DNA from 2 places in the Shewanella sp. SM32 genome. Region 2 is predicted to be linked to the other one. Evidence: riboswitches for the same ligand, from Rfam matches in the RefSeq annotation. Region 2 holds a riboswitch; the other holds the start of a gene.
What was found. A riboswitch is a leader RNA that binds a small molecule or an ion and turns the genes downstream of it on or off. The one in region 2 is predicted to bind cyclic di-GMP.
Positions count from the first base shown of each region.

Region 1: it holds a riboswitch for cyclic di-GMP, as region 2 does, so the genes downstream of both, gbpA (N-acetylglucosamine-binding protein GbpA) here and L5M10_RS09765 (glycosyl hydrolase family 18 protein) in region 2, are expected to answer to the same signal.

Region 1 covers NZ_JAKKRO010000059.1:18,050-23,180, reverse strand. Annotated here, with positions in the region: gene L5M10_RS18945 (aromatic amino acid transport family protein) at 1-287, opposite strand, end outside; gene gbpA (N-acetylglucosamine-binding protein GbpA) at 849-2,294, opposite strand; cyclic di-GMP riboswitch class I at 2,418-2,517, opposite strand; gene L5M10_RS18935 (TMEM165/GDT1 family protein) at 2,928-3,482, shown strand; gene norR (nitric oxide reductase transcriptional regulator NorR) at 3,533-5,131, opposite strand, start outside.
Region 2 covers NZ_JAKKRO010000018.1:60,193-65,323, reverse strand. Annotated here, with positions in the region: gene L5M10_RS09765 (glycosyl hydrolase family 18 protein) at 1-2,375, opposite strand, end outside; cyclic di-GMP riboswitch class I at 2,489-2,577, opposite strand; gene L5M10_RS09760 (ROK family protein) at 2,929-3,714, opposite strand; gene L5M10_RS09755 (aminopeptidase P family protein) at 4,370-5,131, shown strand, end outside.

The DNA.
Region 1 (5,131 bases), on a different contig from region 2:
GTGAGATAAGCCGCGGTCAAAGCAAATAATAAACTCAGGAAAGAAGCACCTTGAATTATTTGACCTTTTTTACCCAGTAACTTACCCGTAATAGCATGCACGTTATCCCCCACGCCAGTGCGTAAGTTAATTTCGAGCATAAGTAATGAGGTATAGGCGGACACGCCCCAAATAACGACGAGTAACACTAAAGCAGGGATAATACCTAAAGCCGCTGTGGCTAAAGGTAACGCTAACATACCTGCGCCAATGGCCGTCCCGGCAACGATGGCGATCGAGCCTAACATTTTTGAATTCACACAATAGTCCTGTTCAATAATTAATTATTATTTTATTTGAGTAAGATTTGAACCGATAAAGCCTTGCGTCTTAAATCGAAATAAGCGACACATCACTTAAAGCATCCAATCAGATCTCGACCTAGCAGATCAATTGGCCCCAATAGCTTTTGAATGTTTCAACCCAGTAGCCATTGAGGCTAACTAAATCGATTATTGAAAAATGGCATGACTTTCAATTGTGATAGCCCAAATTAATGTACCGATATAAGCATCGATTAAATAGATAGTTTGGGACATTAACAGAGCCAAACCCAGTGGGCAAGCCAGTTGTGAACAAAGAAGGGCAGCAAACGGTACGGTAACAACTTAATAGCGCTGTGATAAACGAAAATATACAAGCCAACAAAAGCGCTACCTTTGTTGAGAATACCTGTAATCTTGTATTAGGCTCGAATCAAAATAAAGCCGGTCTTTTTCCATCCGATGCAGACAAAAAGGGCTTAAACACACGGATATGTTTAAGCCCAATCACATCATGTTGAGAATTGATTAACTCAAAAAGTTAATTTACAGCTCAGTCCACGCCATAGCCCAAGAAGCGCCAACACCTGGTTCAAATCCAGTGGCAGAAGCCGACCACTGCACGCAATAGCCGCTATAAGGGAATGGCTTACATTGATACACTTTGCCATTTTTAGGCTGTAACACTGTAGTACCTGCAACGTAACCTTTCACGCCTGCTGGGAATACAAAATCAGCTTCTGGTGCAGGAGCTTGGTCCTTTAAGAAGAGATCAAAGTTCTGCTGAATAACATCACCTTGTTTAGGCTCAGCTTTTACCTGCAAATGATAATGCCCAGCTTTAGGCTCAACGACGTCTAACACTAAGCTAGCACTGGTATTGTTAACAGTTTGGCTCACAAAACCTGCCGCTGTGCCATCATGGCTAAACAAATACGCTGACACTAGCATCTCGGCGTTACTGGTCACATCAAAGCTGACCTTCGCCGCACCATCGATAATTTGATAATCATCGGCAAGTGAAGTGACTTCTAAGCTGTTGCCCGGAGCAGGAGCTAAATCAAATCCTACTTCGACACGCTCAATACCTGAGTTTTTCGCTGTAAAAATGTCGTTTTTGCCATACACAGGCTCAATCACACCCGATGCATTTTTTTGTCCCGCTTTTAACTGGGACTGCTGGGCATTAATCGCGCTTGCTAATAGGAAAGGCCAATTTTGTTTATCACCTTGAGTCGCATCGCTAATGGTAATGACTGTTTGCTTAGCCGCTTGCTCACCATTGGCGTCAAACACCCGGGTCATCACTTTATCGCCTGCTTTTAGATCGAGTGACGGATTGATATCCCCCACATCTTGCCATTCACTCGGCACAACAGGACCCGAGCCCAAGTTCACATCGATAGCATTGTAGAAACTATTCGTCGTATCTCCCACTTCCCACACGGCCAAGATCACTTGATAACCACTGCGACCTTCTGGCACGTAGCAGTCATGGGTCACTAACTTAGGCGGCTGCTCCATACCACCATCAACTACGCAAAAGGGGGCTAAGTCAAAGCTCGCTCGGCTCAAAGCTTGGTTTGGGTTCCAATCTTGGCGAGTTAAATAGTAACGCCAATTACGGGTGACATGGTTTGCTGTGAACTGCCAACTGAACTTATTCCAGCCCGCTTTAATATCCGTCTTTGCCCAACGGCTCGGACTTTGTTCATCCAAAGGTGAAAAAGCACCATTGCCAGCACTCGCCAGTTTGCCATCAGCAGGACCTGATTCAGGAAAACCCGATGGCCCCTCAACACTTTGCGGCTCCCATTGCACCGCGCCACAATTGGCATTTTTACCTGCTTTACAGGCATATGAACGCGATTCTGGTGCCACAACATAACCGTGCGCCTGCGCAGAGATACTCACAAACGCATTCGTCGCCATTACTGCCGCGGCCAATAAACTCAATTTAGAAATAGGGGAAAAAACAGTAGAATTTGCCACTTTAATGCACTCCATTGATTGCCTATCATCCTAAACATAATGATAGGCTTAGATATAAAAGTGGTATTTGGGCAAACAACAGCATTAAACAGCAGTCGTTTATCTTTCACAGAAATCGAATTCTGCGGCAACTCCGCTATCTTAGTTCACTAAAAAATCCATTTACAACCTTAGACCGGAAGCTTTGCGTCCTAACTTTTCAATTAGTTTGCCAAATACAGTCGTTATCATTGAGTCACTACGAGTTAACAGTATGTAACCAAGTAGAAATGACTTGGCTAAATTAGCAACAAAAGACAACGTTGTCAAAAAATAATTCATTTATATTCATTAAGTTACAGAATGTGGATCGGTATTTTTCTGACACCCGTCAAACATTTATCAGCACCTACTGTTATAAACTCGTGCTTGAAACTAAATCTTACCTAGGTATAATGCCCACCTCGCTTCGGGGGAGTAGCTAACTGGATTTCGAGCCATCGTCATCTAGGGTGAACATCAACATACTTGGCAACATGCCATGGTGTTCACAGCAAATCATAGATTTGCCCAGCAAGACCTGAGCACAATGACCGCACCTAGGGGTGGACGGTTTATTGTGCTTATGTCATAACCACCCCTAAAGGATCACACTTGGAAGCCCTACTTGCCTCAACCTTTACGGTTGCTATCGCCGAAATTGGTGATAAAACTCAATTACTTGCACTAATCCTCGCCGCAAGATTTAAAAATAAAACCGCCATTATTTTAGGTATTTTGCTGTCGACATTATTTAACCATTTTGCCGCAGCTTGGATTGGTCAATGGGCCATTAACTGGGTAAGCCCAGATCTTGCACGTTATTTAGTGGCTGCGTCATTCTTTGCGATCGCTCTTTGGGTGTTAATCCCCGATAAAGTCGATGCAGAAGAGAGCCGTTTCTATAAAATGGGCCCCTTTCTCGCCACCTTTATTCTGTTTTTTATCGCCGAAATGGGGGATAAAACGCAAATCGCAACTGTGGTATTAGCCGCAAAATACGATTCATTAACTATGGTGGTTGCTGGCACAACCTTAGGCATGCTGCTTGCTAACGTACCCGTAGTGATCGCAGGCCACTTCAGCGCTGAAAAATTGCCTATGTTGTGGATACACCGTGGCTGCGCCGTATTGTTCGCACTACTGGGTGTCGCGACCCTGTTCTTCTAAGAATCGAGGCAGGGGTTTTGCTGCAGAATAAAATTTCTTCACGCAATATTTTATTCTTTTAAACCTAACCGTTTTGCAAGTCGGTGCAAATTACCTGTATCGATTTGCAATATTCTTGCACACGCAGCCCAATTTTGTTGATTCGCGGCTAAAACTTGGCGAATAAGTTGACGCTGATATCTCTCAGTCGCAGCCTTAAGCCCCAGCATAACACTGGAATGATCTTGCGATTGTCCCTCACGACAGGCCGACTCAGACCTAAATGCTAATTCACTGACTGGCGTTGCGGCATCTGATAGCCTATCTTCGTCGACTGTTTTGTGTGCTTGATTCATCAAAGAATCGAGCTGAAAATGTTTATTACTTAAGCTGATGTAAGCCGTTTTTAGCTCGGCTTTCGCCAACACCGCAGCCCTGTGTATCGCATGCTCTAGCTCACGCACATTACCCGGCCACGTGTATTGCTCTAATAACTGCTGCGCTGCGGGTGTGATATTGATATGGGTGAGTCCTAACTTCGCTTTACAACGTTCAAGAAAAAAACCTGTCAGCATAACAATATCTTGCCCACGCTCTCTTAATGGTGCTACGTGGATAGGAAATACGCTCAACCTATGGTAAAGATCGAAACGAAAGCGCCCTTCCGTTGCCTCTTGGTGCAAAATTCGATTAGTGGCGGCAATAATCCGAGTATTAACTTTTAGGCTCTTATCACTGCCCACTCGCTGTAATTCACCGTATTGTAAAACCCTCAATAACTTAGCTTGCAGCCCCAAGGGAAGCTCCCCGATTTCATCTAAAAACAAGGTCCCCTTGTCAGCGAGTTCAAACTTGCCTTGCCTATGACTGATTGCCCCCGTAAATGCCCCTTTTACATGTCCAAATAACTCGCTTTCGGCGACGGACTCCGGCAATGCAGCGCAGTTCAAATAGATAAGTGATTTATCGGCTCTGGTCGATTGATTATGTATCGCCGCGGCCACTAACTCCTTACCCACGCCAGTTTCGCCGGTAATTAATACCGATAAATCAGTGCCTGCCACGGCACTTATCTGCTGCTTTAGCGATTGGATCTGTGTGGATTGCCCTATGATCTCCTGCTGACTAGCAGGACGATTGAGCACCTCAGTGCCATTGGAAACTTCAACAACTTGGGATTCTAGCTGTTGCATCAATAACGCAGTATTAAGACTGGCTGCGGCCAGTGCGCTGATCACACGCAACTCACTATCACTAAAACCATCAAACTGATGAGGGTTAAAACCATCAATGGTGAGCGCCCCAATTAAGCGATCGTTCGCGATTAGTGGTAAACCAATGCAAGCATGTACATGTAAGTTCGCACTATGATGTGAAATTAAACCATCATACGGATCGGGAAGTTCACTGTCGGCTGGGAAACGAACCACATCGCCAGCACGGGCGATAGCCTCTAATCTCGGATGTTCACTAATTTGAAAGCGCCGCCCTAACACTTCGGCAAAGAGCCCATCTATCGCCAAGGGGACAAATTGCTGCTCCCGAAATGCCAATAATGCCGCAGCATCACAATTGACACGCCGCCTGACCACTGCCAACAAACGCTCAAATCTGTCTTGCGTCGACACGCCGACAGTTAAATCTAAGGCTAACTGAGTTAAATCAGCATG
Region 2 (5,131 bases):
TGACTATGACTCACAGTATCGCCAGTGTTATACACCACACTGGTTTGCCAAGCAGGATAGTTACCGGCATTGGGATCGGTTGCATCGCACCCACCACCGACCACTTTTGGCGTCACGGTCAGATTCGTCGATGCACTTGCATCTAAGGCACCATCGGAAACCAGCACGCTCAAACCATAGCGAGTCGCTTCGGTAACATTGGGGCCAGTAACGACTAACGTGGCACTATTTTGCCCGGTTGCCGACACGCCTGCGGGCACAGTCCAAGCGTAGGTTAAGGCATCACCATCTGCATCGGAGGCATTCGCCACTATACTGACGGTTTTACCCGCTTCAACTGTCGCAGTCGGAGCCAGAGTCACTACAGGTGCTTGATTAGGCGTATCAGCCTTGTTCGTCACCAGCACAGTATCGCTGGCAAATAGCCCTTCAGGATCGGTGACTTTAAGGCTAAAACCATAGGCGACATCGGTTTGGGTTGCTCCCAGTTGAATAGTCGCATTCGCCATATCTGCATTCGCGATGGCAACACTTGGCCCAGAGACTTGAGTCCAGAGATAGCTTAAAGCAGCGTTTTCAGGATCGCGCGAACCGCTACCATTGAGCGTCACATCGGCGGGACCTGTGACATTCACATCCACGCCAGCATTGGCAATGGGCGCTTTATTCACTGGCGGAGTGGTGCCTTCACCATGGCCTAAACCTTCGTGCATGGCATTCAGAATGTCACCATTATCGGCATCAAGTTCCCACGCAAAAAGCCCACCAAGTTGATTAGAAAGCACATATTGCCCCTTGGCTTTAACTGAACGAGCATCATCGAAAGTGATTAAATCGCCAGTAGATGCCTTGAACAAAGATGGCGCCTCGGCCGTTTCGTCATAGCTGTAAGTCCAACCACTTCCCATGTAATCGTTCGCTATCTGACGATAATCCACCACACCAGCTTCCCAAGTACCTTTTACTTTGCCCGTTGCCGTCCCCGTGAAAGGATTATTACCACTGTAGCCATTCACACCTGTCCAGCCGCGGCCATACATAGCGGCACCGACCACAATTTTCCCTGGGGTCACACCTTGGCCTAACAGCGCATTAACGCCATTAGCTGTGGTGTAACGAGTATTAGGATCCCAACTCGCTTCATACAGATTGGTTTGATGGCCGAGTTCAGTATTAGTCCAACCACCATTAAAGTCGTAACTCATCAAGAAGATGTAATCCATGTACTGCTGAGCAGCCTGATAATCGACTTTTTGAATTTTATCGTCACCTGCGCTAATAGCAGAGGTCAGCTCATAGGTACGACCCGTTTCGGCGCTTAGTTCATCAAGCATCGTCCGCAGTTCACGCATCAGAGTCACATAGGTTTCACCGTCATTGGCATTACCTAAATTTGGGTTAGCGCCATTCCCCCCTGGAAATTCCCAGTCGATATCCACGCCATCGAAGAATTTCCATGTCTGTAGAAACTCTTTCACCGAAGCGACAAAGATATCGCGCTTGGTTTTATCACCGAAGAAAAAGAAGGGATCCGAGAGGGTCCAACCACCGACCGAAGGTAAAATCTTCAAATCTGGATGTGCTTGCTTAAGTGCCATCAATTGACCAAAGTTACCTTTGTAAGGATCTGAATGCTCACTCACTCCCGCCTGCGGTATTTGAATCGCCGCCCAAGGATCGTGAATCGCAACTTTAAAATCACCACGACCACTACAGGCACGTTGCAACGCTTCGAAACTGCCTTCGATTTCTTTCAAGCTATCATTGATTCCATCACCACCACAAATTGGGGTAAAGCCATATAAAATATGGGTTAAGTTTTGCGCAGGTATCTTATCGACCGGGAATTTACGACCGTATACGCCCCATTCGACAAAGTAACCTCCCACCACTTTGCCTGATTTATTCGCATAGGGACGGTTGTTTTCTTTTAGGGGAGCATTGAGTGGCACTAAATGGCTGCCGTCGGTATCAGCCACGAGGATTTGTTTAGCATCGCTCGCCGTACAGCCATCACTGTTACACAGTTGTACTTGCATCTGATAACGGCCACCCTTGTTCACCTTAAAGTTAGCGGTTCCCGACGCGCCAGATGGGCCTTCCCAAACTACATTGCCGTTGAGTAACACTTGGGCTCTATTGCCCACATCGCCACTCCAAAGGTTCCAACTAACGGAGACATCGGCGGCATCTTTCACCGTAACTAATTGATTGTAAGCGGTAGCCGCTTGATTCACTTCAATAATAGCGAACTTAGTTTCGCCCCAACCTAAAGTCGGTTTACCGGGCGCCGCTGCAAAAACGCTGGCACTGATGGTAGATGCCAGCGCTGATGCCACTAGCAAGGCTGATGTTGAAATTTGAGTCTTGAACATGAGATATCCCTATTGAATTTTTATATGAATCAATAAGGCAAACAAAGCGTAGACAGGAAACAGCACTCTCTTAAAACCATGCAAAACGACTGACAACTGCATGAAGAAAAACCTGTGGTATCCCCGCTATCATAGGTACAGACGAACCCTTAGACCGGAGGCTTTGCGTCCCAGTTTTTCAACTGGTTTGCCTTTTACACACAATGACAACGTTGTCATTGCAAATATCAGCATAAGCGTAAGCGCAATAAAATTGCAACAAAATATTATCAACTGTGTTATTGGCTAAAATCGTAAATAGAACTAGTCATCTGATAAGAAAGGAATTATGCAAATTAAACTATCGCTAATATTTACTTTGGGTAATGAGGATCATCTGAATACTTTAAGAATAAAAAAACAGGACTCGATATGCCAAAGGCATCATAAGTCCTGCTTTATATTTCACAATTTACGTCGCTTATGCAGCTAAAACTCAATCACTAAACATTCATAGCGCAAACCATAGTCGAGCAATATTTATTATCCTTAATGCGCGGGGTATTTATGATCCTTATGCGCGGGGATAGTCCCTTGCGAGCATCACTGATAAACCGCGGCAAACCAAGGTTTCCATATCATCGACACGATTGATTTTCATCTCAGCTAAGGGCGCGCTCAATGCCATTTGCTTTAAGCTTTCGAGGCAGCCTTTGTAGTAAGGAGCGCTATTCATCATACCGCCGGCAAGCCAAATTCGATTAGGATTAAATAAATTAACCGCCCACGCTAATCCCATGCCGAGATAACTGCCCGCGCGATATAAATCATCCTGAGTGGAGATTTTGCGGCTGCGCACTGAATCGCCACTGGCCAGTTGCTCTAAACTAAACTCACCAGATTCTGTCATCACGCGACAAGGCCCCAACTCCCCCGCCACGCCCGTCGCTCCCGTAAAGACTTGTCCATTAAAGGCAATAGACATACCGATCCCAGTGCCGCACATGACCAATAACTCACAGGCATATTTAGCATCACAAGTCGCTTGCATACCCGCATCGATATCGTTGCAGATAAACTTAAGCTCACCCTGGGTTTTGACTGTATCGAAGCTCAATCCATTGAGTCCAGGTAAAGATTTACAAGAAACCAAACGATTATTTTGTACCAGTCCAGGTACGGCAATCGCTAGTTGGTAATGCTGTAAATCATAATCACGTTCAAACGCCGCAATTTGATTATTTAACTCTTCAATTTTAAAACCTTCACCTGTGGGGATTTTATATTGTTCTGTATGTCCCGCGAGCTGAAGTTCGAACAGGGCTTTGGTACCGCCCACATCTATTGTTAGTATTTGCATCGCTTACTCCACTGATACATGTGCTCCACTCTGACCCCGAGTGGAGATGGCAAATGTTAGCATAGGGTCCAAATGTTAGCGATTGAATAAAACTTAAGTTGCTAATTTGTAAGGAACAAGTCCTAATTAAAACATGACCAACCTTTTATTTAATTCACTTTTCATGCTCAAAATCACATAAATAAATTAACAACAAACCCCATAACCTCAAGCGTCTTACCTGCACAAATTCACGATTGTATACAAAATCCTTTATTCGCTACCCTTGCATCTAGCGCGCTAGACTTGCGATAATCCGAGCCGGTTAAAACTCAAATCAACATATACCCAAGCTACCTGAAGATACGAGTTTCAGAGCGCCTAGGGTGCTTCAATTCAAGGCGTATCAATGACAGAATGTCGGCTACCTTTTGAATTGATGCAACACGGAAGTGAAGTGCCCTAGACGCTCCGTCCCGGCGGTTTTTAACGCACTTTATACTGCGTTGGTTATTTTTAACTTAGCCCACTAGGTCTGCAAATAACCGCCTTGCCTAAAGTGCGTTAAATTACCGCTGAATCCTGCATCTTCAGGTTGTTTGGGTATAAACCATTCATCCTTAGGTGATCTTCGCCTACCGACTCGCATAGCATGCCAGTCTTAATTGGAGCCCTTATGTCACAATCAATCGCTAACCGTCTCGGTGCTATTCGTAACGAATTAACATCTGCTAATCTCGATGCTTTTATTATTCCCCGTGCCGACGAATATCTGGGCGAATATGTGCCGGCACATAACGAACGTTTGTACTGGGCAACCAACTTTACCGGTTCGGCGGGTATGGCTATCGTATTGAAAGATAAAGCCGCAATATTTACCGATGGCCGCTATACGGTTCAAGTTCGTTTGCAAGTCGATGCCACACTTTTCAGTTATGAAAGCCTAACCGATACACCACAAATTGAGTGGTTATGTGACACGCTACCAGCAGGGTCTCGCGTTGGTTTCGATGCGCGCTTACACACCTTAGCTTGGTATGACAATGCCAAAGCAACCTTAAATAAATCCCAAATCGAATTAGTTGCAGTTGAACAAAACCCCATCGATTTGCATTGGCAGAATCGGCCAGCACAGTCGAACGCGCCTATCACTTTGTTTAGCAACGAGAGTGCAGGTAAAACCAGCCTGCAAAAACGCATTGAAATTGGTGCATTAGTAAAAAAAGCCGGTGGTGATGTCGCCTTAATCGCCGCCTTAGATTCTTTCTGCTGGCTACTCAATATTCGCGGCAATGATGTACCACGCCTGCCCGTTGTACTCGGCAGTGCCCTGCTCCACGCCAATGGCGATATGCAGCTCTTCACCGATTTAAGCAAACTCCCAGAGGGCATTGAGGAGCATGTTGGTGCTGGCGTCAGCTTTAAAAGCGAGGCATCT